Regions from separate parts of the Pseudarthrobacter sp. NPDC092202 genome, predicted to be linked through region 1. Evidence: predicted binding sites of a transcription regulator. Region 1 holds the regulator's gene; the other holds the start of a gene.
What was found. The regulator HrcA, encoded in region 1, represses chaperone genes, less so after heat shock. The targets are predictions, from matches to a motif close to TTNGCACTCGNNNNNNNCGAGTGCNAA.
Positions count from the first base shown of each region.

Region 2: the regulator HrcA is predicted to act here: its motif matches at 1,687-1,713, upstream of groES (co-chaperone GroES).

Region 1 covers NZ_JBIVRG010000002.1:313,761-320,261, reverse strand. Annotated here, with positions in the region: gene hemW (radical SAM family heme chaperone HemW) at 1-628, shown strand, start outside; gene ACIQF4_RS04865 (DUF4870 domain-containing protein) at 754-1,173, opposite strand; gene ACIQF4_RS04860 (DUF3097 domain-containing protein) at 1,326-2,171, opposite strand; gene hrcA (heat-inducible transcriptional repressor HrcA) at 2,348-3,361, shown strand; gene dnaJ (molecular chaperone DnaJ) at 3,443-4,570, shown strand; gene ACIQF4_RS04845 (16S rRNA (uracil(1498)-N(3))-methyltransferase) at 4,573-5,346, shown strand; gene ACIQF4_RS04840 (GerMN domain-containing protein) at 5,374-6,321, opposite strand.
Region 2 covers NZ_JBIVRG010000001.1:244,660-251,160, forward strand. Annotated here, with positions in the region: gene ACIQF4_RS01220 (SAM-dependent methyltransferase) at 1-352, opposite strand, end outside; gene ACIQF4_RS01225 (hypothetical protein) at 406-783, shown strand; gene ACIQF4_RS01230 (DMT family transporter) at 705-1,643, opposite strand; gene groES (co-chaperone GroES) at 1,871-2,164, shown strand; gene groL (chaperonin GroEL) at 2,242-3,852, shown strand; gene ACIQF4_RS01245 (dihydrofolate reductase family protein) at 3,953-4,552, opposite strand; gene ACIQF4_RS01250 (dihydrofolate reductase family protein) at 4,552-5,163, opposite strand; gene ACIQF4_RS01255 (ATP-dependent DNA ligase) at 5,232-6,501, shown strand, end outside.

The sequences.
Region 1 (6,501 bases):
GTCCCTGGCGGACTGGCGGTACTCGCTCGAGACGGCACTTTCCTACCAGCCGGACCACATCAGCGCCTACGCGCTGATCATCGAGGACGGAACGAAGCTTGCCGCCCAGATCCGCCGTGGTGAAGTCCCCGGGATCGACGACGACGACCACGCCGACAAGTACGAGCTCGCCGATGAGCTGATCACCAAGGCCGGCCTGGGCTGGTACGAGGTCAGCAACTGGGCGCGCACGCCCGGACAGGCCTGCCGCCACAACCTGGCATACTGGCGCGGCGACGACTGGTGGGGGATTGGGCCGGGGGCCCACTCGCATGTGGGCGGTGTCCGGTGGTGGAACGTCAAGCACCCCACTGCCTACGCGGGACGCCTGGCGCAGGGAGCCTCACCCGCGGCAGGCAGGGAAACCCTGGATTCGGCATCACGGAACATGGAGCGCGTGATGCTCGAGGTCCGCCTGCAATCCGGCCTCAAGATCCCTTCGCTCAGCGCCGCAGGACGGCGCGAGGTGGCCGGGCTCATCGCGGAGGAACTGATTGATCCCGCCGCCGCCTTCGCAGGCCGGCTGGTCCTCACGCTGAAAGGCCGGCTGTTGGCTGACGCCGTGGTGCGCCGGGTCCTGCCGGACTAGCGGTTTCAAGCTGGGCCCAGGCCGCGAGGGCCCCGGCACGAGCTTGCGAGTGCTGGGAGCCGGAGGGTGGGCCCACGCGGGCGAGGGCCCCGGCACGAACTTGCGAGTGCTGGGAGCCGGAGGGACTACTTAATCCAGCGCAGGTTGTATTGGTAGCGGTGCGGCTGTCCCTTGTTCACATGGATGCCGGCCGCCACGGAGTAACAGGTCAGGGCAATCCAGATGAGGGTGGCAATCACGGCGAAGATGTTGCCGATCACCGGAACGAACACCAGGATGTTCGCCACTACGGCGGCGATGGTGGGAGGCAGGCTGAAGTTCAGCGCTTCCTTGGACTCCTGCGCCGTGAAAGGGCCCCTGTCCCGGAAAATGAGGTAGATCAGCAGAGCAGGAACGCAACCAAGGATTCCGCCAAAGTGCGCCATGGTGGCCCACTGCCGGTCTTCGCTGGCTGTCAGGGGCAGCGCATTCGCCGGAACGCCATGGTATTCCGAACGGCCCTGGCCGCCCTGGGTGTCCCTGTGATCGCGTGCGTTTTCTGCCACAGTCTGTTCCTTCTAAAAGTGCAATGGTGCTGGCTAAGAATGCATATCGGTTGAGGCGGACTGCAAATGACGCAGATCCGCAGTACCAAGAATACTGGCTGGAGGCGCGGATGCTGCTCCAGGGCTTTACGCACGGCGGCGCGGCGGTCCCGTCAGGGAACCGTCAGGAAGTCGATGACTTCCTCCACCCTCCCGAGCAGGGAGGCTTCCAGGTCCGCGTAGGTGCGAACGGCACCCAGCAACTTCTGCCACCCAAGCCCAATATCCTCCTTGGTGGCGTGGGGCCAGCCGAACGCGGCAAGGATCCCGGTCTTCCAGTCCTGCCCGCGCGGCACCACCGGCCATTTTTCGATGCCCAGCACGGCAGGCCGGATCGCCTGCCAGACGTCCACGTAGGGGTGGCCTACGATCAGCACGTTCCCGGCAGCCCCTGGTGAGGCCATCACGGCGTCTGCAATGCGGGACTCTTTGGAGTCGGGCACCAGGTGGTCCACCAGGACGCCCAGCCGCCGGCCCGGACCGGGCCTGAAGTCGGCCACTGCCGCGGCAAGGTCGTCGATGCCATGGAGGGGTTCGACGACGATGCCTTCCACCCGAAGGTCGTCTCCCCAGACCTTTTCCACCAGTTCGGCGTCGTGCTTTCCCTCCACCCAGATTCGGCTCGCCTTGGCGACCTGCGCACGCTGGCCGGCCACCCGGACCGAACCTGATGCCGTCCTGCCTGTGGCGGCGGGGGCCTGCCGCGGCGCCGGGGGAAGGAGCTTGATGGCCTGGCCTTCGAGGAGGAAGCCGAAGCCCAGGCGGAAAGACCTGGATTTGCCGCGCCTGTCTTCCAGCGCCACCACATGCATGCCCCCGGACTTCTCCACGCGGGTCACGGCGCCCACCCAGCCGGACTGGACGTCCTCCAGCACCATTCCCCGTTCAACAGGAACTTCGGGCAGTTGAGCCTTTGACGGAGCGGACATGTCCTGGGGGCCCCAGTTCTGGTACTGCATGATTCACTCCGCCTAGCGCTCGATCACAGGGTCCGGAATTTCGCCCGGAGCGGTACCAATGCTAGCAACGGGGAGAGGCATAATAGACTGTTAGCACTTGGGCATGTCGAGTGCTAAACGATGAGCGGCACAGCGCGGGCGGCGCGGCCGCCCCGAATCCTGGATGGAGGTGGAGTGTGAGCGAGCCACGCAAACTTGAAGTACTCCGTGCCATCGTGGAGGACTACGTCCACTCCCGCGAGCCCGTGGGGTCCAAAGCCCTGGTGGAGCGCCACCATCTCGGTGTGTCCAGCGCAACCATCAGGAACGACATGGCGGCCCTGGAGGAAGAGGGCCTGATTACGGCTCCGCACACCAGCGCCGGCCGGATCCCCACCGACAAGGGCTACCGGCTGTTCGTCGACCAGATCTCCGCCGTGAAGCCGCTGTCCCAGGCGGAGCGCCGCGCCATCCAGTCCCTGCTGGAAGGTTCGGATGACCTGGACGACGTCCTGGACCGGACCGTCCGGCTCCTGTCGCAGCTCACCAACCAGGTTGCAGTGGTCCAGTACCCGCACCTGAGCAGGGCACTGGTCCGGCATATCGAATTCGTCCTCCTGGCCCCGCGGAAGGTGCTGGTGGTGTTAATCGCCAACAGCGGCAAGGTGGAGCAGCGTGTTATCGACGTCGGGCAGGACCTGGGGGACGAAGGCCTGGCGGGCCTGAGGGCGCGCTTCCTTGGATCGCTTGCCGGTACACCGCTGAGCCAGCTGGCCCAGTCCCTGCCGGCGGTGGTGGCCACGGCCGCCCCGGGGCAGCGGCAGGCGGCCCAGGCCCTCGCGATCGGCCTTGAGGCGCTGGCACAGAGCAGCCGCGAGGAACGCATGGTCATGGCGGGAACAGCCAATTTGGCGAGGTCCAACGTGGACTTCCCGCTCAGCATCGGCCCGGTGCTCGAAGCTCTTGAGGAGCAGGTTGTTATGCTCCGCCTGCTGAGCGAGATGGCGCAGGACCACCGCGGGGTGGCTGTCAGCATCGGCCGTGAGAATCCCTATGACGGACTGGCCGAGGCATCGGTTGTAGCCACGGGGTACGGGCCGGACAGCGCAGCGAAAATCGGCGTGCTCGGACCAACACGCATGGACTATCCCACCACCATGGCTGCCGTCAGGGCAGTTGCCCGCTACCTTTCCCGGATCCTGGGCCCCTGAGGCCCATCCGGGGCCACTGGACACCCACAGCATTTCCAGCAGTCCGACTGCAGGCAGTACAACAAGGAAGAGATACGAACTTTGAGCAGCCACTACGACGTCCTTGGAGTCTCACCGGAGGCCACGGGAGAAGAGATCAAGAAGGCCTACCGCAAGCTGGCACGCACCCTGCACCCGGATGTCAACCCGGGTGAGGATGCGTCGGACCGCTTTAAGGCTGTGACCCACGCCTATGAAGTCCTGTCCGATCCGCAGAAACGCCGGGTGTATGACACCACGGGCAACGAAAACGGTACGGACAACGGCTTCGGCGGAGGCAGCTACGCCGGCCAGGGATTCGCGTTCCAGGACATCTTTGACACCTTCTTTGGCGCCGGCGGTTCCACCGGCCCGGCGTCCCGCGTGCGGCGCGGGCAGGATGCCCTCATCAGCGTCCGGATCGAATTGCGTGACGCTGTCTTCGGTGTCAACAAGAAGCTTGAGGTGGACACTGCCGTCACGTGCCCAACCTGTGAGGGTTCCTGCTGCCAGCCCGGCAGCCATCCTGAACGCTGCGACATCTGTGGCGGCAGCGGCCAGGTACAGCGCGCCGTCCGGTCCATCCTGGGGCAGGTCATGACCGCGGCTCCTTGTGGAACCTGTGAGGGCTTCGGCACCGTCATCAAGGACCCGTGCAACGAATGCAGCGGGCAGGGGCGCATCCGCAGCCGCCGTTCGCTGACCATCAAGGTTCCCGCCGGCGTAGCCACCGGAACACGCATCCAGCTCTCCGGCCAAGGGGAGGCAGGCCCGGCCGGCGGGCCTTCCGGTGACCTGTACGTTGAAATCCGCGTCAACAACGACGCCACCTACGTCCGCGACAATGACGATCTCCACGCCACCCTGCACATCCCGATGACGGCCGCCGCCCTGGGCACCGAAGTGAGCCTGGAAACGTTCGACGGGCCACAGGAGATCGACGTCAAGCCCGGCACCCAGTCCGGTGAAATCATTACGCTTCGCGGACTTGGCGTGACCCACCTGCGCGGTTACGGCCGTGGCGACCTCAAGGTCCACCTGCAGGTTGAAACGCCCGCCAAGCTTGATGCCGCGCAGGAAGAGCTCCTGCGCCAGCTGGCCCAAATGCGCGGTGAGCAGATCACCGAGGGCAAGCTTGCGGCCAGCGGCGGCATGTTCGCCAAGCTCCGGGACCGGCTCGGTAACCTGTAGCGGTGAGCAACCCTGTCTTCTTCACCCCGCCCGGGTCCCTTGACCACATGACGGCGGGGCAGGCCTTTGTCCTCGAGGGGACCGAGGCGCGGCACGCCGTCACGGTCAAGCGGCTCGCCCCGGGCGAGCCCGTCGACATTGTTGACGGGGCGGGTACGCGGATGAGCGGACGGGTGCTTTCGGCGTCGCCCGCCGCCCTCGAGGTGGAGTGCACCGCCATTGGGCTGGAGGAACGGCCGGCCACAAGGCTGGTCCTGGTGCAGGCCCTGGCCAAGGGCGACAGGGATGAGCTCGCCATTGAAACGGCCACCGAACTGGGTATCGACGCCGTCATACCCTGGCAGTCTGAGCGGTCCATCGTGCGGTGGAAGGGCGACCGGGCAGCCAAGGCCCACGCGAAGTGGCAGTCAGTGGTGGCGGCAGCAGCCAAGCAGGCGCGCCGCGCGTGGGTCCCCGAGGTGCGGCCCGCCGTCGACACTGCCGCCTTGGCTGGACTGGTGGAGGCCGCAGGGCTGGCCATTATCCTCCATGAGGATGCCGTGCGCCCACTGCGCACCGTACTGGAAACCTGGCAGGGCCGGGAGGGAACGGAACCCCGCGAAGTCCTGCTGATCGCCGGGCCGGAAGGCGGCATCAGCCCCAGGGAAGTAACAAGGCTCTGCGGCAAGGGCGCCCTCACCGCCCTGCTGGGGCACCATGTCCTGCGCTCCTCAACCGCCGGACCGGCCGCCGTTGTGCTTGCCAGCGACGTCCTGGGCCGCTGGACCGCGCCCTGAACCTGCCGGCGTATCCCGGACGGGCAACTACCGGACCTTGAAAGCCCGCGAGTCCTCATTCTGGTCCGGCTGATCGCCGGCGCCGGCCTGGGCCACCTTCAGTTCATAGTCGCCGGCCGGCAGGGTGAGGGCAAGCGTAAACAGCCCTGCCTGGCCCGGCTCCGCGGCCGCCGTCGTCTCCCCGGTCAGGAACGGCACCTTGGTGCCGTCCTCTTCCGCCCGCAGGATCTGCCACCGGAGCTTCCCCCCGGGAAGCGTGCTGCGCCCGGTGATCTTGACACTCCCGGCAGCAACTTCTGTGTTTTCCTGCGGGTCGATGATCCAGACAGGGGCCACCATGCCGGCGGCCCTGGTCATCAGCTCACCCAGCTGGATGTGGCCGAAAGCAACGTAGTCGGTATGCCCGTCCACCAGGATCCGCACCCGGATCTGCTGCCCGGAATCGATAAGCCCTGAACTCGCCGCAGCCGCGGTGGCCGTGTACACAAGCTGCTGGACAGCGCGGCCGGCCATGTCGGCGTCGAGGTTGCTGTTGAAAGCGTCCTCCGAGACATCCACGGTGATCACGTCCTTGCCCGAGATGGACGTGGCCAGCTGGCCCGGGCTCTGCCATGGGGTAAAGAAATCCGGATCAAGGGGCTTGTCCGACATCATCGCCCGCAAGGCCCGCGTCACCGGGTTCTCCTGTTCGGGCACATCCCGAAATTCACGGTAAAGGAACACGCTGCTGTTGCTCCGGCCAATCCAGTAGACAGGCGCTTTGTTGGACGACTGCGTGGTCTCCAGCGGCGCGCTCGTGGAAGGCGCGGTCCCGGTCGCGGCGGGAGCGGAGCCCAGCGCGCTGGTGGGTGAGGGACTTGGCTCGGCCAGGCAACCCGCCAGGAGCGGGGCCGCCATCAGAACCACTGCCAGGACGCCAGGGCGCACAGTGCCGCCAGGTCGTCCTGCCCTGCGGGGCGCAGCAGATTCCGGCACGTTTGTTGCCTGTCCTTTCATGAATGGCGGGCCGCTCCCCAAGCGGCAGATCCAGCACTGGCTGGATTTCCAGCATGGCACAGGGCCTGGAGCTGAAGGGCCGAATACGGGCCTCCCGGTGGAACTGCAACGGGAACGATATGAGGCCGATATGAAGTTGATACCTAATGGCCGAACCAA
Region 2 (6,501 bases), on a different contig from region 1:
GTGCCAGGGAGTCGGCGGCCAGCCCGCAGCCAAGGTCGGCAACGTGACGGATTCCTGCCTCCGCGAACCGCTGGGCGTGGCGTGCTGCAACGTTGAGCCGGGTTGCCTGTTCCAGTCCGGCCTGGGTGAACAGCATGCTCCGGGCAAACTCACCGAACTTGGCGGCAGCCCTGGTGCGGAGCCTGGACTGGGTCAGGACGGCGGAAACCAGTTCGGGGGAGTGGCCGGCCTTGCGCAGGGCCGAGTTCAGCTCGAAGGACTTCTCCTCCTGGTAGGGGCCCAGGGACGCCAGAAGCTCCCAGCCTTCAGGGGTGAGCAGTGGTGCGATCTGGTCCTGGGGAGCTTGAGCCATGGGTTCCAGCCTAGTGGAGGAGCGGCATGCCGGCGGCCGATAGTGTTGAAGCCATGAACGACAGTGCAGGTTCCCCGCAGTCCCATCAGCACCACCCGGGGGGCCTGGCGCGGTTCGCCCGCCCGGCAATGATTGCCAGCGCAGTGGTGGCCGTGGTGTGCATCGCGCTGCTTGTGATCATCTTCTTCCTGGACGCTTTCAATGCCACTGTGTATTCCGTGGGCGGCAACAGCATCCAGGATGACACCCAGGAGGCGCAGGACATCCGCGGGCTGTACGCCGGAGCCCGCGCCGGCAGCATCTTCTTCCTGGTTGCCTCGCTCATGGTGGCCGCGGCCGCCGCGGTGCTGCTTTACCGCGGGCGGAACTCCGCAGGCGGGGATGAGGGCGACGGCGGGGAGGACGTCGACTTCGACGATCTGGGCCGCTGAGGTGCTTTCCCTCCGGCACTGGTCAGGAGGACCCCGGAGATGACCAGGATGCCGCCCAGGACCTGGGGCACCGTGACGGGCTGGCCCAGCGCAACCGTGATGACCGCAGTAAATACGGCAATGAGGTTGAGGTAGTTTCCGGCATTCGCCGCAGTGGTGCGTTTCAGAGCCAGGTTCCAGAGCAGGTAGGAACCCAGCGAGGGGAACAGGACGATGTAGGCCAGGGACCAGCCCTCCGGGGCCGTGGCCGGCAACCCCGCCCCCGTGGCCACGGCACAGGGAGCCAGGATAACCGCCGCCATGGCCACCTGCACCGCGGTGGACGTGATCGCAGGGACGGACAGCCTGCGGGCGGTGATCGTGTAGAAGCCCCACACGGTGATCGCCGCGACGATCAGCAGCTCGCCGGCATCGATCGAAAAGGTCAGCAGCCGCTCCAGCTCGCCGCCGGTGAGGACCAGCAGGACTCCGCAGAGGCCCAGCACAATCCCCGCCCAGCCCAGGGGGCGCGGCCTGTCCCGGAGCAGGACCACGGCCAGGACCATGATGAGGGCGGGGTTCGCGGCGGTTACAAGGGAAGCGTTCAGGGCCAAGGTGTGGCCCAGGGCGCTGTAAAGCAGCAGGGTGTAAGCGCTCATCCCCAGGCAGCTCAGGAGCAGGAGGGCCGGCCAGTGGCGCAGGACAGCGCGCCAGTCCGGCTTTTCCACCAGCTGCGCCAGGACCAGCAGCGGCACGGCGGCCAGGGCCCACCGCCAGAACGTCAGCTGGAGGGGCTCCATGGTTTTCATGGCAGCCTGGCCAACAACGAAGTTGCCCGCCCAGAAGAGGGTGGCAAGAGTCAGGTAAATGGCGGCTCGCACCCGGCCAATTTACACGCAGTCACGTTCCGCCCATGACGAAACTCTGGCACTCGCCTTGACCGAGTGCTAACCCTTGCATACAGTCTCTATTAGCACTCTCCCTAGGAGGGTGCTAATACATGAAGAGCTGCCAGCCAGGCTGCTGCCGGCACCGCGACGACGGTTTGCCAGCCACGGCGGAAAGCTTTCCAGTCCACGAATTTGCTGACGAAGAAGGAGAGGTCCGAGTGTCGGTCTCTATTAAGCCTCTTGAGGATCGTATTGTTGTCCGCCCGCTCGAAGCCGAGCAGACCACGGCTTCCGGCCTGGTGATCCCGGACTCCGCACAGGAGAAGCCGCAGGAAGGCGAAGTTGTTGCAGTTGGCCCCGGCCGCTTTGAAGACGGCAACCGCGTTCCTGTCGACGTAGCCGTCGGCGACGTCGTTATCTACTCCAAGTACGGCGGAACCGAAGTCAAGACCGGCGGCACCGAGTACCTCGTGCTCTCCGCCCGCGACGTCCTGGCGATCGTCGTAAAGTAACTCTCCGGATCCCCGTGCCGCTGGTCATGCTTTCTGCTGGTCAGCTGCGCGGGGTTCTGTCTTGAAAGGACAAAACCATGGCAAAGCAGCTTGCGTTTAACGACGCTGCCCGCCGGTCTCTTGAAGCCGGCATCGATAAGCTCGCCAACACCGTCAAGGTGACGCTCGGCCCCCGCGGCCGCAACGTCGTCCTGGACAAGAAGTGGGGCGCTCCCACCATCACGAACGACGGCGTCACCATCGCCCGCGAAGTGGAACTTGACGACCCCTACGAGAACCTTGGCGCGCAGCTGGCCAAGGAAGTAGCCACCAAGACCAACGATGTTGCCGGTGACGGCACCACCACGGCAACCGTCCTGGCGCAGGCGCTGGTCAAGGAAGGCCTGCGCAACGTAGCGGCAGGTGCCGCCCCCGGCCAGATCAAGCGCGGCATCGAGGTTTCCGTTGAAGCCGTTGCCGCCCGCCTGCTCGAGAACGCCCGCCCCGTTGAAGGCACCCAGGTGGCCAACGTTGCAGCGATCTCCGCCCAGAGCGACGAGGTTGGCGAACTCCTCGCCGAGGCCTTCGGCAAGGTTGGCAAGGATGGTGTGATCACCATCGAGGAATCCTCCACCACGCAGACCGAACTGGTCCTCACCGAGGGCATGCAGTTCGACAAGGGCTACCTTTCCCCGTACTTTGTCACCGACGCGGAACGCCAGGAAGCAGTCCTCGAGGACGCCCTCATCCTGATCAACCAGGGCAAGATCTCCAGCATCCAGGAATTCCTGCCGCTGCTGGAGAAGGCGCTGCAGAGCTCCAAGCCGCTCTTCATCATTGCCGAAGACGTTGACGGCGAGGCCCTGTCCACGCTGATCGTCAACCGCATCCGCGGCACCCTGAACGTTGTTGCCGTCAAGGCTCCGGGCTTCGGTGACCGCCGCAAGGCCATGCTGCAGGACATCGCCACCCTCACCGGTGCACAGGTTGTTTCCCCGGAACTGGGCCTGAGCCTGGACACCGTTGGCCTTGAGGTGCTGGGTACCGCCCGCCGCATCACGGTCACTAAGGACAACACCACCATCGTTGACGGCGCAGGCTCGGCCGAAGACGTGGCAGCACGCGTAGCCCAGCTCCGCGCCGAGCTGACCCGCACCGATTCCGACTGGGACCGTGAAAAGCTCCAGGAGCGCCTGGCCAAGCTGGCCGGCGGCATCGGTGTCATCAAGGTTGGCGCCGCCACCGAGGTTGAGCTCAAGGAAAAGAAGCACCGCATCGAGGACGCTGTGTCCTCCACCCGCGCTGCCCTTGAAGAAGGCATCGTTGCCGGTGGCGGTTCGGCCCTGATCCACGCCCTGAAGGCACTGGATGAGGACCCCGCCGTCAAGGCACTCGAAGGGGACGCCGCCGCTGCTGTGGGCATCGTCCGCCGCGCCCTGGTCCAGCCGCTGCGCTGGATCGCCCAGAACGCGGGCTTCGACGGCTACGTTGTGACCTCCAAGGTTGCCGGCCTGGAAACCAACAACGGCTTCAACGCCAAGTCGGGCGAGTACGAGGACCTGATCGCTGCCGGCGTGATCGACCCCGTCAAGGTCACCCGTGCGGCCCTCCGCAACGCGGCCTCCATCGCTGCCCTGGTTCTCACCACCGAGACCCTTGTCGTCGAAAAGCCGGCCGAAGAAGACGAGCACGCAGGCCACAGCCACTGATCCCTACCGTCTCCCTGACGGCGTGGGTCCAGTCCTGCACGCACAAGAAACCGGTCCAGCATCCGCTGGGCCGGTTTTTTGGTGCGGGAAACGCAGTCGCCTACTTCTTCACGGCGTAACGGACGTGGGTGGCGAACGGTGAACTGACGGCCTTCAGGATCTCCAGGTCGACGTCATGCTGGAAGCCGTCGAAAAGGCGCTTGCCGGCGCCCAGGACCACCGGGGCCGTTGACAGCGCCAGTTCGTCCACCAGCCCGGCGGCCAGTGCCTGCCGGATCACGTCCGCGCCGCCGCCAATCGATACGTCGAGGCCGCCGGCCGCTTTGCTGGCCTGTGCAAGGGCTTCCTCGAGCCCCGATACGAACGTGAATCCGGACGAAGCCGCGGGCTGGTCCGCTACACGGTGGGTGAGCACGATCAGCGGCCCGGGGAACGGGTTGGTCCCTCCCCACGCTCCCGCCGCGTCATACATCCCGCGCCCTACGATCCCCGCACCCAACCCCGCAACGAGCTCCTCGTAGAATTCCCTGTCCGGGCCGTGCATCGCAAAGTCGTGGCCGCCGTCGTAGGTCCACGGGCCGCCCATCACCCAGTAGTGCAGCCGTTCTCCACCCCGGCCCAGGCCGTACGTGGGACCGTCGCCGGGGCCGGTGATGTACCCGTCAAGCGACGTTGTGATTGCTGCGATGACCTTGGCCATTACGTGCCCTGCGTGGCCGGCATGTCCTGCGTCTCCACAGCGCCCGCACGCTCGTAGGCCAGCGACACCGCCCCCTTCGGGAAGGTGCGCGCCGGCTCCGCGAGGCGGTAGGTGGCGGGGACGGTCCCGGCGTCGAAGAGGCGCTTGCCCTGGCCCAAAGTAACGGGATAGAGCCAGAGGTGGAGGCGGTCAAGCACCTCTGCCGTCAGCAGTGAACGGATCAGGACGCCGCTGCCGAACATGTGGACCTGTTCGTACTCTTCACGCAGCCGGCCCGCGGCCGTGGCATTGGGCAGGACTGTCGTTCCCGCCCAACTGGGATCGGACAGGGTGCTGGAGACTACGAACTTTGGCACCCGGTTGAGCGCGGCGCCAATGTCGCCGGACTGGTGGGGCCAGTAGGCCGCGAAGATGTCATAGGTCCTGCGGCCCAGAAGCAGGGCGTCCATGCTGCTGATGCCGGCCTCGATGGCCGCTTCCGCCTCGTCGTCGGACACGGGAGCCTGCCAGCCCCCGTGGGCAAAGCCGCCCTCGGTGTCCTCTTCGCGGCCGCCGGGCGCCTGGTACACGCCGTCGAGGGTGATGAACAGGTTCGCGACGATGATTCCCATGCGTCCAGTCTGGAACTCCCGTCCGGAGCTGTCCATAGTGGACGGGCCGGGCGTGGCAGACTGATGCCATGCTGCTCGACGAGCTCGTGAAAACTACGGATACGGTCGCAGCCACGCGCTCCCGGCTCGCGAAGGTGGACGCGTTGGCGGACCTGCTGCGCCGGCTGGAACCAGCGGAAATCGCGACGGCGGTGGGCTTGCTGACCGCCAGGCCGCGCCAGGGCCGGGTGGGGGTGGGATGGCGCGGCATGTCTGCAGCCATGGGGGAGCCGGCCCAGGAACCGGCCCTCACCCTCGCCGACCTCGACGCCGCCTTAGACCGGTTGCTCGCCACCGCGGGGGCCGGGTCTGCGGCGGAGCGCGCCGCGACGCTTCGGACACTCACGGCGGCGGCTACGGAAAGGGAGCAGGCCTTCATCTCCGGCGTGCTGCTGGGGGAGCTGCGCACCGGTGCGCTTGAGGGGGTGCTGACGGATGCCGTTGCCCGTGCCTCGGACCGGCCCGTCGCCGCCGTACGGCGCGCGGCGATGCTCTCCGGCGATCTCGGCGAAACCGCCCTGCTGGCCATCACGGGCACGGCGGCGCAGCTGGACGCCGTCGGCCTCGTCGTCGGCCGCCCCGTGCAGCCGATGCTCGCTTCCACGGCGGCCAGCGCCGGCGCCGCCCTGGAGGTTACCGGCGAGGCGTCCGTGGAATACAAGCTCGACGGCGCCCGCATCCAGGTGCACCGCGCCGGCGACGACGTACGCATCTACACACGCACCCTGGCCGAGGTGACCCACCGCCTGCCCGAGGTGGTGGAGGTGGTGCGCGCACTGCCGGTGCGGGATGTGATCCTTGACGGCGAGACCCTGGCCCTCGATGAGGACGGCGGCCCCCGGCCGTTCCAGGAGACCATGTCCCGGTTCGGCGCGGACGCGGTGCGCACCACCCTGCTGCATCCCTGGTTCTTCGACGTGCTGCACATCGACGGCCGCGACCTCCTGGACGAACCGCTGTCCACGCGCATCGGCGTGCTTGAGGGCATCGCCCCGGACCACCGGATTCCCGGCCAGATCACGGCAGACCCAAGCGTTGCCGAAAGGGTCTCCCGCGATGCGCTCGCCGCCGGCCACGAGGGCGTGGTGGTGAAGGCGGTGGAATCTGCCTACGCCGCCGGCCGCCGCGGCTCCAACTGGATCAAGGTGAAGCCCGTGCTTACCTACGACCTGGTGGTCCTCGCCTGCGAATGGGGGTCGGGACGGCGCACCGGGCTGCTCTCCAACCTGCATCTTGGAGCATTGGACCCGCACGGGGAGTTCGGTGAACCCGGCGGCTACGTCATGGTGGGCAAAACCT